DNA from 3 places in the Halalkalibacter lacteus genome. Region 3 is predicted to be linked to each of the others. Evidence: riboswitches for the same ligand, from Rfam matches in the RefSeq annotation. Region 3 holds a riboswitch; each other region holds the start of a gene.
The links. Region 3 has a riboswitch for lysine ahead of dapA (4-hydroxy-tetrahydrodipicolinate synthase). Riboswitches for the same ligand answer to the same signal wherever they lie in the genome.
Positions count from the first base shown of each region.

Region 1: another riboswitch for lysine. It lies ahead of SAZ04_RS13070 (Na+/H+ antiporter NhaC family protein); the one in region 3 lies ahead of dapA (4-hydroxy-tetrahydrodipicolinate synthase).
Region 2: another riboswitch for lysine. It lies ahead of SAZ04_RS01020 (aspartate kinase); the one in region 3 lies ahead of dapA (4-hydroxy-tetrahydrodipicolinate synthase).

Region 1 covers NZ_JAWRVL010000016.1:58,209-62,491, forward strand. The annotation lists gene SAZ04_RS13065 (hypothetical protein) at 129-398, shown strand; gene SAZ04_RS13070 (Na+/H+ antiporter NhaC family protein) at 676-2,277, opposite strand; lysine riboswitch at 2,434-2,615, opposite strand; gene yunB (sporulation protein YunB) at 2,682-3,485, opposite strand; gene SAZ04_RS13080 (dihydrofolate reductase) at 3,556-4,044, opposite strand.
Region 2 covers NZ_JAWRVL010000001.1:210,316-214,598, forward strand. The annotation lists gene SAZ04_RS01010 (TrkH family potassium uptake protein) at 1-207, opposite strand, end outside; gene SAZ04_RS01015 (YslB family protein) at 588-983, shown strand; gene SAZ04_RS01020 (aspartate kinase) at 1,133-2,371, opposite strand; lysine riboswitch at 2,491-2,679, opposite strand; gene uvrC (excinuclease ABC subunit UvrC) at 2,929-4,283, opposite strand, start outside.
Region 3 covers NZ_JAWRVL010000007.1:45,045-49,327, reverse strand. The annotation lists gene SAZ04_RS06955 (M24 family metallopeptidase) at 1-528, shown strand, start outside; gene dapA (4-hydroxy-tetrahydrodipicolinate synthase) at 784-1,671, opposite strand; lysine riboswitch at 1,806-1,986, opposite strand; gene SAZ04_RS06945 (aspartyl-phosphate phosphatase Spo0E family protein) at 2,060-2,194, opposite strand; gene SAZ04_RS06940 (YhcN/YlaJ family sporulation lipoprotein) at 2,467-3,186, shown strand; gene SAZ04_RS06935 (hypothetical protein) at 3,235-3,801, opposite strand; gene SAZ04_RS06930 (hypothetical protein) at 3,977-4,114, shown strand.

The sequences.
Region 1 (4,283 bases), on a different contig from region 3:
TTCGTATAACTAGGAGTGTTTCAAGTAGCGTAGGTTCTTGTCACATTTTTCATAAACATTGAGTACGATGAATTAATATAGAATGTTTTTTAGGGATGAGTGGTCAAAGGAGGAAAAAGGAGGTGTGAATGATGGCTCGTTATCGAACAAAACCCATCGTGATCGAAGCTGTAAAAATTACAAGAACGATTACGATCGAGACTGCAGAAGGATCAATGGTTGGCCATCCTGGCGACTATCTAATTACAGATAAGAATGGGGAGCAGTATCCATGTTCAGCAGAGAAATTTGTGAAAACGTATGAGCGCGTGAAAGATGGCTCAGATGTGACAGCTTTCCTAAAGAGATCCTTACGAAAACTGAAACGAAAATCGAAAGAGATTTTTGTAAAAACATAGATTTCAGATAAGTAGAGACTGCCAACTTTATTAATTCCTAAAGTATTCAGCGTTCTCTTCCTTAGATTTTAGGAAGTATATTCTAAGGAGGTTTTTCTTTTTTTACGTTAATTCTATTTCTTAACAGGCACATACCCTGTTTTCTCCTTCTTTCGATCTCTATTAGTTTAAGTTTCCTCTTACTCGATCATAAACATTTAATTAATTTTGATAGATTTTTCTACTACTAATGCAAAAAGGATCAACCTCCAACGAATGAAGGCGACCCTATTATTCATTATGTTTTTTCACCATACATTTTCTTTAATACAACCACTGTTGCAAAAAGAAGACCAAATGCCACTGCTAAGCTTAATAAAACACTTGTTGTCATTCCGAGTACTAGATAGGAGATCATCGTAATTCCAGCTGCTACTAATGCATATGGCAACTGTGTCACGACGTGATCGATGTGATGACTTCCTGCTCCAGTAGAGGAAAGAATCGTCGTATCTGAAATCGGAGAACAGTGATCTCCAAAAATGGAACCAGCAAGAACGGCCGCCATCATCGGCAACATCATCGTAATATCAATCACCGCAGCCATTTCACCGGCAATCGGAAGCAACAATCCAAACGTCCCCCAAGATGTTCCCGTTGAAAATGCGGCAAAACCCGCAATCACAAATAAAATAACTGGTAAAAACATTGAATGAAGATTCGCCTTTTCGACAAGTGACGCTAAATACGTTCCTGTCCCAAGATCACCGATTATGGAAATAAGCGTCCAAGCAAAGAATAAAATATAAATAGCTGGAAGCATTGACTTCATTCCAACTAGAAGTGAAGTGCCTAGTCCTGTACCTGATTTAGGCTTACGCACATTTAACATAAGGGCAATCACTAAACCAAAAATTCCACCGTACACAAGAGCCGCTGCTACATCCGTATTTTCAAAGATCGTTAATAGCGTTGCTTCGCCTTCCGTCCCTTGAATTCCAGTTGTAATCATAAAAAAGACTGTCCCAACAATTAACGCAACAATCGGCCATACTAAGTCGCCAACTTTTCCTTTTTTACTCGCTTGAATCTCTTCTTGCGAACCAGGAATAGCACCTAAACCGGGGTTGAACAATTCGCCTGTTTTCATCGCGCGCTGTTCGTGAGCTTTCATCGGTCCAAAATCAAGGTTGAACCATACAACAGCTACTACAAGACCAATCGCAACAAGTGCGTAAATATTCATCGGAACCATTAACATGAACGCTTGTAACGCTTCATACTGCGTTACCGAATGCGTTGCAAAAATTCCAGCAATAATGGCAATAATGTAGGCACCCCAACTTGAAATCGGAGCAATGACACACATTGGCGCAGCTGTAGAATCAACCAAATATGCTAATTTTGCACGTGAAATGCGGTGACGATCCGTTAAAGGTCGACTAACATTTCCAACTGTTAAACTATTAAAGTAGTCATCAATAAAAATGATCAGCCCTAATACAACTGTTAAGATTTGAGCACCTACACGCGTTTTCACTCTTTTCATGGCCCATTCACCAAATGCACAGCTTCCACCAGAACGCGTAATGAGCGCCGCCATCATTCCTAATAACAAGAGGAAGAGAATGATAAAGAATTCCCACGTATTAATGGCAAACCCCTCATCTATGATCGCCCAAGTTACCGTTTGAAATGTCACAGTCTCTACTTCATAATCGAAAATGATCCCCATAACAATTCCATAAATATTGGCTGCCGCAGAAAGCGGATTAAAATTGTGTAACATCAACGCTCCAATAATAGCCCCTGTCCCAAGTGATACTAAGACACGTCTTGTAACAATAACCATGACAAGAGCTAAAATCGGAGGCACTAAAGAAAAAATAGATGATTCCATATAAAGACCTCCTAAAAATGTCTGGCACTTCATTTATTAACGACTTCATGAGCGTGCGCTCACTTTGGTAAACTGTGCTTACTTCTACATAGCTTCAAACAGAAAAAACGACAATGGTTAACCCACTGTCGCCGTGAATGCCGAGTGAATCCCCTTTATCATGATAGTCCTCCACAACTTGATCGCTTCAAGCTATGACAGCCCTGCATTTATTTAATGCAGCTCCAGCAGAAATAGCCTGACCACTACTTCCACTTCGGCAACATCCCCTTTTTCTTTTCCTCAACGTTGTCATCCTCAGAAAAGGTACTGATGGCAGTCGCGCCTCTACCTCATCGTAAATGAGGCACTTCTATTTAATTACCAATTATGGATAGTATCATGTTTTGATATGAAAGACAATGTTAATTTCCACCACTAGTACCCAAGTCTAGACCACTCCCGTTAGAGGATTTTTTTAATTCAGCAGGTAAAATCATTCCGCCTCCACCATCTGAGTAGTATTCAGGTACTTTTCCTTGGATATTGACAAAACCAACAGGAATCGTTGTTTTTACGGCTTCGGTGTTTGTTGCAAACGGAATAACGATTTTCACATCAACAATCACATCAAAATTAAATGAGATCGTCGTATTATTGATTCCGGTATTTTTCGTTTCAGCATTAAGATCGGTTTTCACATCACCAATCGCTGAGAAGCGAACCGGAATTTGTGGTCCCAATTGGGCAAGTAAGGCATTGTTTGTCGCTTGACCGAGAGGAATGCTATAAATGATACCACCTTCAGTAGTAAGACTTTCATTGTTACCTTCTGAATCAAATGTAACATCGAAGGCTTCTCCTTGTTCTATCGCTTTCAAGTGGCGTTGAACGCGGTTTGTTGCTTCAGATAATATTTTGTTATAAATTTGTGTATTAAATTGGATCAACTGTATATCATCATTCGCATTTTTTTCGATAATAAATAGATCTTCCTGATTAAGATCACTCGCAATTTTTTTCGATACGGCATCATTAATTGCCTTTGTTGCAATGACTCTCGTCTCTGTTGTAGCGATAGACATCAAAGTTGGCCGAATCCCCTTCTCAATTATCCACAACCCTTGTACTGTCAACACAACAAAAATAAGAAAAGATAAAAGCAGCACATAACGAAATGGTAGCGGACCTTTCCGAGTTTGGGGTCTATGTCTTCTTGGTGCTCTCATGCTGAAAAACCCCCTTCACCACATTTCTATGCAGGAAGGGAGACAGTTTGACCAAAAAATTTATACAAGGCTAACACTTTTTTCGTTCATACGTTCGGAATTCATGCGGGTAGCGGTTTTTCTCATCCACTTTCCCCATTTCCACTGAGGCAATTTCCCACTGTTCTTCTTCTATCTTTGGAAAATACGTATCCCCATCAAATGTCTCATCTATATATGTAACATAAAGACGATCAACATAATCCCAAAACAATCGGAACACTTCTGTTCCACCAATGACAAAGCACTCCTTTTCCTGCTTTGCCATTTGCAAAACATCCTCAATGTCGTGTACAACTTCACAGCCCTCCGCTTCATAACCTTCACTTCTTGTAAGCACCACATTTTTCCGTTTCGGCAAAGGTCGACCAATTGACTCGTACGTTTTTCTTCCCATCACAATCGTGTGTCCCGTTGTAACCCTTTTAAAATAAGCGAGATCCGCTGGCAGATGCCAGGGCAGTTGATTTTCTTTCCCGATCAGACGATTGCGATCCATTGCAACAACAAAAGAAATCATGGAACCGCCTCCTTTCCTTTTGACTTTTGTTCTATAGTACCATATATTGTTGGCTGGACAATAAATTTACGTTTTCCGGCGGACATAGAAACCTGACCTGCTCCATCAAAATATCATCAAAATAAAATCCCGAAAACTGGTATATTTTTTACTTTTAAGTGAATTTCATCTTGTAACTAGTTGACAATGAGGTAATAATATTTTATAATCAACAATGTAAACGCTTACATTATTAACTT
Region 2 (4,283 bases), on a different contig from region 3:
GTATGTTTCGGGAACGTTCACAACAGTTAATCCCGTGACACTTACCGCACTAACAGAAGTAAATAATGCTTCTGCAAACGAAATATCGACCCCTGGTAAATGAGAAATTGGCAAATATAACAAAATGCTAAAGACAAACATTGCAATAATATAGGCGATAATAATGACCCTAAATGGAGAAAGGAATTGATTCAGTCCTGATTTCATTAATACGTACCTCCATGTTCATTTCGCGCTTAAGTATACCATTTAAGAAACAGCAAGGCTACAAGCGCAAGCTAACGAATTACTTGGTCCTAATTAATCCATACTCGAGTGATTTTTCTACTACTCATATCTATTTTCCCTTCTCAACCTTAAGACACCGTTTCTCCTTATCGTGAATTATGCTTGTACGTGATTACGACATCGTTTATGATCAAAAGTAGTAGCTATATTTTCAATAAGAAAGACCGCACTCGGGCTTTTTAAAAATCAATAGTACTGTTTTGAACTTATGCCATAATCACATTGGCTACATAACTTTACATTGTTTTACACTCGACCAAGTAATTGGTTACAAGAGTATGGAAGAGGTGCATAACCACATGGAAGTAGAAACAAATCGATTTGGGTATGATTTAATTCGGAACGATGTGCTTAGAGACTTACTAGGAAAAGACCATGATACAATTTTATATTGGATTGGAAAGTCTCTTGCGCGTAAATACCCCGTTCCAACAGTTGAAGAGATGATCACCTTTTTTGAAGAAGCGAATTGGGGAACACTCGCAAGAATAAAAGAAAAAAAACAAGAACAGCTTTTTGAACTAACCGGTGAATGGATGAACAAATCGGATCAACGTTGTTACCAATTAGAAGCCGGGTTTCTAGCTCAGCAAGTTGAGACATGGAATAATTGTATCTCCGGCGCGACTTATACCGAAAAAAATGGCTTGATCCTAATCAAAATCGAAACAGATAAAAAAGACACTATTAAATAAAGAATAGACGAAAGGTCAAAAAACAACCTTTCGTCTATTCTCTACAAGGGTCTGCCGCCTAAAACTAACTCACAATTCTATGACCTTCAAAAAAGCTCAAGTCATCACTATTGCACTAACTTATTCGGATCCTGTCACTTTCACACAGATTAAACCGTAACAGCCACTTGTACTTCTTCTGCTAATTGAAACTGCTCATGTAACATCTCTACGGCAAGAGTCATATCTGCTCCTAGAACGACTACAGAAACTTTTATCTCCGATGTACTAACCATCTTCACGAATATATCATTCTTTGCAAGCACATCAAACATTTTTGCAGCAACGCCAGGATTGGATACCATTCCTGAACCAATAATCGATAGCTTCGCAAGTTCTTCCTCGAAAGAAACATCAGCAAACTGTAAATCCTCTTGCGCTTTTCCCAAAACAGCTAGAGTCTCTTTTAACGAGCTTTGCGTAATTGAGAAAGAGATATTTACATGCTCTTCATCATATTGATTCTGGATAATAATATCGACATTCACATGATTTTCTGACAACGTCGTAAATAATTTTGATAGTGTATCAATACGGTTGGGCAGTCCTTTGACTGTCACTTTTATAACGTCATTTTCAAATGCAATCCCACGTACGACTAAATTTTGTTCCATTGAAACTTCCTCCTCGATTAATGTACCTTCCACGTCTTCCATGCTTGATGCGACCATTAGGGGAACATCATAATTTTTTGCAAATTCGACTGCACGTGGGTGCAAAACTCCTGCCCCCAAATTGGCCATTTCTAACATTTCATCATAGGAAATGGAATGAAGTTTCCTTGCTTTTTTCACATAACGTGGATCCGTTGTATACACACCTGTTACATCGGTATAAATATCACAACGACTTGCTTTTAGTGAAGCTGCTATAGCGACTGCTGTTGTATCAGAGCCTCCACGTCCAAGCGTCGTAATTTCACCCTGTTCACTTAACCCTTGAAAGCCTGCTACGATAACTACTTTTCCTTTTGCAAGCTCTGCTTCCAATCGTTCATTTTTAATAGCCGAAATTCTCGCATTGCCATGACTTGCTTCTGTTTCCATACCTGCTTGCCATCCTGTAAGCGATACAGCTTCAATTCCACACTCATGAAGAGCCATGGTTAGTAATGAGATCGTGACTTGTTCTCCTGTTGTAAGAAGCATATCCATTTCTCGCTTGCTTGGTGCGTCGGTAATTTGATTTGCTAACGAAACGAGTTCATCTGTTGATTTCCCCATAGCAGATACAACAACGATAAGCTCATGGCCCTCTTTAACAGACCGTTCTACTCTTGATGCAACATGCTTGATTCTCTCTACTGACCCTACTGATGTTCCTCCATATTTCTGTACTATCCTTGCCATTTTCCGCGTCCTCTCCTTATTCCTCACAGGGATAATGGAATGCAAAAAAGCAACAATAAGGAAAACCCCTCACTGTTGCTAGTCATACCAGTCCGGTACCACACTGCTCCCTTTTTCTCTCGTGAGATAGTTCTCCACATACCAATTGGGTGTAGGTATGTGACAGCCCTATGCTTTTTCAACATAGGTCCAGCACAAGAAGGATGAGACTATTCTTGCACTTCGGCGAATTCCCCTTTCAACTCTCTTCAACGGTTCTCATTACCATCAGAAAGCGTACTATTGGTTTTCGCTCCTCTACCAATCACTTCATTTGAAGTGTGGCATATTCAATTGATTTACATTCTAGCAAAGGAATTAAAATCACGCAAGAGAGATTTATAAACAAAAAGGGACGACCTTTCCCTTTTTGTTTATAAATCGAAGCGATGTGCGGAGCCGTCGTTATCTTTTAAGCCTTTTGAGTGCTCTTCTCAAAAGGCGCACGACGTGTGGAGCCATTGCAACATGTTCGCACTCTTTATGATAAAGGGACGACTTTCTCCTTTTTGTTGAGACTATTCCTTTTTTTCTGTTAACGTCTCAACAATCGCCTCTGCTACTTTTTCTGGAATCGCAAGCTGTCTTAGATCTTCAACTGTTGCTTCCTTCATTTTTTTCACTGATCCAAAATGCTTTAAAAGTTGACGTTTTCGTTTCTCTCCAACACCAGGAATATCATCGAGCGCTGATTTAAAAAATGTCTTCGAACGAGTTTGACGATGAAATGTAATCGCAAACCTGTGTACTTCATCTTGAATTCGTTGCAATAAATAAAACTCGTGACTATCCCGTCTAAGTGGAACGATAGTAGGTGGGTCTCCCATCAACAACTGTGATGTTCTATGTTTTTCATCTTTTGCTAGTCCACAAACTGGAATCGATAGGCCAAGTTCATCAGCGATCACTTCTTGGGTAACTGCTATTTGACCTTTCCCTCCATCAATGACGATCAGATCTGGTAAAGGTAAGGATTCCTTTAAAAGGCGAACATAGCGTCTACGAATTACCTCACGCATTGATCCATAATCATCTGGCCCTTCTACCGATTTTATTTTGTATTTGCGATAATCTTTTCGACTCGGTTTTCCATCTACAAACGAAACCATTGCTGAGACCGGGTCTGTTCCTTGTATATTTGAATTATCAAACGCTTCGATTCGATAAGGAGTGGCAATGCTCATCGCTTCCCCTAAACGTTCAACTGCTTTAACCGTTCTTTGTTCATCACGTTCAATTAAAGAGAATTTATCTTTTAAGGCAATCGCAGCATTTTGATTGGCAAGATCAAGTAGCTCCTTTTTCTTTCCTCGTTTCGGATGATGCGCTTTTACTTCTAATAACTGTTCCATCAAACCAAGGTCCACTTCATCTGGTAGTAAGATTTCGGCTGGTTTAATATGTTCCTTTTTTAAATAAAATTGGCCAATAAACGTCATCAAATCTTCAGAGGCATCTTTATAAAAAGGAAAAATCGAAACATCTCGTTCAATCAGTTTTCCTTGGCGAATAAAGAACACTTGGACACACATCCAGCCCTTATCGTACGAAAAACCAAATACATCCCGATCAACGAGATCACCAACCATCATCTTTTGCTTTTCAATGACTGTATCCATATGTTGAAGAGTATCACGAATTTCTTTCGCACGCTCAAAGTCCATTTCTTCAGCAGCTTTCATCATTTTCTCAGTTAACTGCCCTTTGATTTCATCATGGCCAGACCGAAGAAATTTCGTAATATCTTGAACCATCACTCGGTTCTGCTCTTTAGTAACTTCTGCCACACACGGTGCTAAACACTGACCAATGTGGTAATAAAGACAAACTTTATCTGGAAGTGTTCGACATTTCCTTAATGGGTAAAGACGAT
Region 3 (4,283 bases):
TGTCCACATCTCACGTGGACAGAAAGGGCCTATGTAAAGGGTGATTTTTTAACAATTGAAATAGCAGGCGCTTATAAGCGTTATCATGCCCCTATGGCTAGAACGATGTCGATTGGAACAGCTCCGAATGAGGTGAAAGAGCTTTCGAAAGTGGTTGAGGAAGGGATCGAAGCGACGCTTGATTTCATTCAACCGGGTATTGGAGCTGAAGAAGTGGAACGGGTTTGGAGTAAAACAATAGGTAAGTATGGTCACAGAAAGAGCTCTAGACTTGGCTATTCAGTAGGGTTAAGTTTTCCACCAGATTGGGGCGAACATACAGTTAGTTTTCGCCCAGGGGATGAAACCATCTTAGAACCAAATATGACTTTCCATTTGATGCCAGGAATTTGGTATAACGATTACGGTGTTGAAATTACCGAAACCATTCAAATCACAAATACGGGTGTGGAGCTATTAACAAATTTCCCACGTAATTTGTATGAAAAACCAACTCTTTCCATCTTAACAGATGAGCAAACCTCTTAACTGTAAGTGTCTCAAAGGTTAAAAAATGGCTTATTGAGACACTTCTTTTTCTTTCCCTTTATAAGAGCCTTTTAATTAATGAACAAGGTAAATAAGATACTCAGATACGGGTATATATGAAAGACAATTTTTTGGTACAGGATATTTAAAAAAATCAATTAGTAAACATAGAACAGTTTACGATACTATTCATGAAAAAAGCATGTAGCCCTTGGCTACATGCTTTTAAAAAAGGTAAGAAAGTATAACCACATCTTAACTTACAAAGAAATTCATCGTTGGATGTACAACGGTTTGGAGCTCTTGTTGTTGCTCTGCAGTCAATGGGACAAGAGGTAAGCGAACCGATCCAACTTTGATTCCTTTCATTTCTAACGCAGCTTTAACAGCTGTAGGATTTGGGGCCATAAATAATGATTTCATAACCGGGACAAGTTGACGATGTTGCATAGCAGCAGCGGTCACTTGTCCTGATTGGTAATTTCGCACCATTTGTTGCATTTCATTTCCAACAATATGAGAAGCAACAGACACAACACCTGTTCCTCCAATTGCTAAAATAGGCAATGTTAAACTGTCGTCACCACTATAAAGGGAGAACCCTTCAGGTGCATGTTCAATAATCGTTGCCATTGCATCTAAGTCACCACTTGCTTCTTTCGTCGCTACAATATTTGAGAGTTGAGCTAAGCGTAAAGTTGTTTCAACACTCATATTAACGGCACTGCGTCCAGGAATGTTATAAAGCATAACTGGCAATTTCGTTGCTTTAGCAATGGCACTAAAATGAGCGTACATTCCTTCTTGAGATGGTTTGTTGTAATAAGGGACAACAAGCATAATCGCATCTACACCAATTTCTTCTACTTGCTTTGTAAGTTCAATGGATGCATTTGTATTATTTGATCCAGTTCCAGCAATAACAGGAATTTGTCCATTTACAGATTCCACAACAGTTTTAAAAAGAAGGAGTTTCTCTTCTGTAGAAAGAGTAGGTGATTCACCAGTCGTTCCAGCTACTACTAAAGCATCGGTTCCATTTGCAATAAGATGTTGTACAAGTTCCTTTGTTGCTGCAACATCCAGTTGTCCATGTTGATTAAATGGTGTGACCATTGCAGTTACAATTCGTCCAAAATTCATCCAATTCACCCTCGATTCATAAAATTTTCCATGTACGTATGGGTTAGATGGGCTACTGGGAGGCACAAAAAAACAACAATGAGGCCTCTACTCATTGTTGTTAGGTTAAGCGATTTTAGCAAAACCAATTCAATGTGTGAGATAGCCCTCCATATAGCAAGATTGCTATATGACAGTACTGTCCTTATTTAGAACAGTCCCAGCTAATAAATAATGAGTGTTATTAGCTTCGGCAAATACCCCTTTCAGTTAGCTTCATTGGAGCTCATTCTCCTTCACTAACATACTAATGATATTTGCACCTCTACCCTCACTTCAAAGTATGAAGTAAGATATAACGTAATTTGTGTTTACCTTACCAAATGTTCTTAATGAATGCAATGGTTTATTAAGAATTTCTTTGTATTAAGTTTAGAAGCTTGTCCAGTTCTTGACTACATTGAATGGTAACTTTTGCAGTCATTCCATACTTCTTGGCAAGAATCAACATTTGTAATCGCTTTTGCTCTATTTCTACATACATTTATTTCCACTCCACCTCTACTATTTTAAACAGAAACAGACAACTTAGAAGTTGAACCTGGAGCTATCACTAATGCGTGGACTAAAAAATGTCTATTTAAAAATTATTATAACCAAAAGAAAAATGTTGAAAAGTGTTTCTTCTAAAGTAGTCATAATTAGTGAAAAACAGAAAAAAACCGACAAGATTTGCAGTGGGAAATGAAGAATTTCTATATTTTTTCAGGTTGAAAATACGAAGTCTTTCGCACAATAGGGATAGGAGGGATTTCAATGAAATATGTCAGCTACCTGCTTATTGGAATAATCTTTTTAACAGGTTGCACGTTACCTCAAAAGGAAGAGATGGGAGCAAATCCAAATCGGAACGAAGGGTTTAGTGGGTATGGCGTAACTCATGCTCGTAATTTAGAGGGGCCGCTTTCTGATATGATGGTTCCAGATGATGCTCCAAAAGGATTAACGGATCCAGCTCCACACTTAACACATGAGGGAGCATACACAACAGGGAAACGTAACTTAAGTATGGATCATGAAGGAATAAACAAGCAAGGCCCGAGAATCTTAAACAACCGCCCTGGGATAATTCGTGATAAATATCCTCACAGTACAGATACACAATTGAATGAGAAAACAACAATACAAAGTAATAGGCACCTGCAGGCAACGACAGATTTAACAAGAAAAATTGAAGCTCGTGTTGAAGCATTAGAAAATGTTCGTGACGCTCATGTAATGACTGATGGGAATCGAATTGTCATCGGTTTAGAATCAAATGAGCAAGACCGTGTGAAACTCCGTCGTTCGGTTGAGCAAGAGGTTGAACAGGTAACAGAACTTTCGAACATATATATTACGACCAATCGGAAAATGATTAATCGAATGAATGCAATAGAACACCATGTTGGAATTGATAAACCATTTGATTCCATCGGTGGAACTGTGGGGGATCTAGCTGATTTACTAGATGATGGAGCGCATGGAAGAAGGTAGAACAGGGGGGAAAGAAAACCCTGTTCTTTTTTATCTAATAATATTGAATTAATGGATTCCTAATTCCTCCGTTATAGATAGGTATTCACGTTCCATTAGCTTGTGGGACATAACGGCATTTTCATAATAGACACGAGCATTCGTTACTTGAAGAGGATGGATTGGTTCTTTCATATCAAGCAAAACTCTCTCTAAAGCATCGACTTCGATAAGTGTTGATAAATGTACATGGTGTAACCCGTCAAAAAGTTCAGGTCTATTTAAATCAATGAACATTGAACTTTTTTCTCTCAGTTCTTCTACCTGTGTAAGTACAGCCTGCACATCAGTCGTGTGAACGGTACTCTGTTCAAATAAAGGTGCCATTTTTTCTAATATTGTAGCTGTTTCACTAATATAGTGACCCGCTTCATCACCGTAGGACTCAAGTGCGGTGTATTTAGGGACACTTTCTTTGTTTTGATCTCTTATACTCGCTGCTTTTGGATAATAATGGTATTCAGTTTCTGTTTGTTGTGCTTCAATATCATTTACAATTTCTGCTTCAGAGTCAGCTCCGCAACTTGCGAGCATGAAACTTGTCCCGATTATTATCACTAACTTCCTTTTTTGCAAAGTACATCAACCTCCGATATACAAACGTTTCCTCTAGTATGAAGCAAGCAGGAAAAAGTATGCATTAACTCCAAATTTCCACCGTAAGATGGTACAAAGGACGGTGGTATATTCAATGTTTACTTTTATAATAAGTATAGCGTTGTCATTGTTTTTTTTATTGTTTTTGGGGTTTATGATACTTGGAAATAGAGTAGCTCACGTCATTGAATATCAACAATCAAAGGAAGCAGATGAAACATTAACTGAAATTGCACAAATGATGCAGCAAGACGAAGAAAGAACAAGGGAAATAGTGAATAAAAAGAAGTAAAGAAATGAAGGGAAGAGATGTGTGGAGCGTATCACCTAACTCGCATGCTGTAAAAGCATGCTTTTTTGTGTGTGAAAGTGAATGACTGCTTCCAAAAAGTAAGCTAGCAAGAATAATAACAAAATAACATGAATAATGTGGGAGTATTTAAACCAGGCTGTTGGTTATG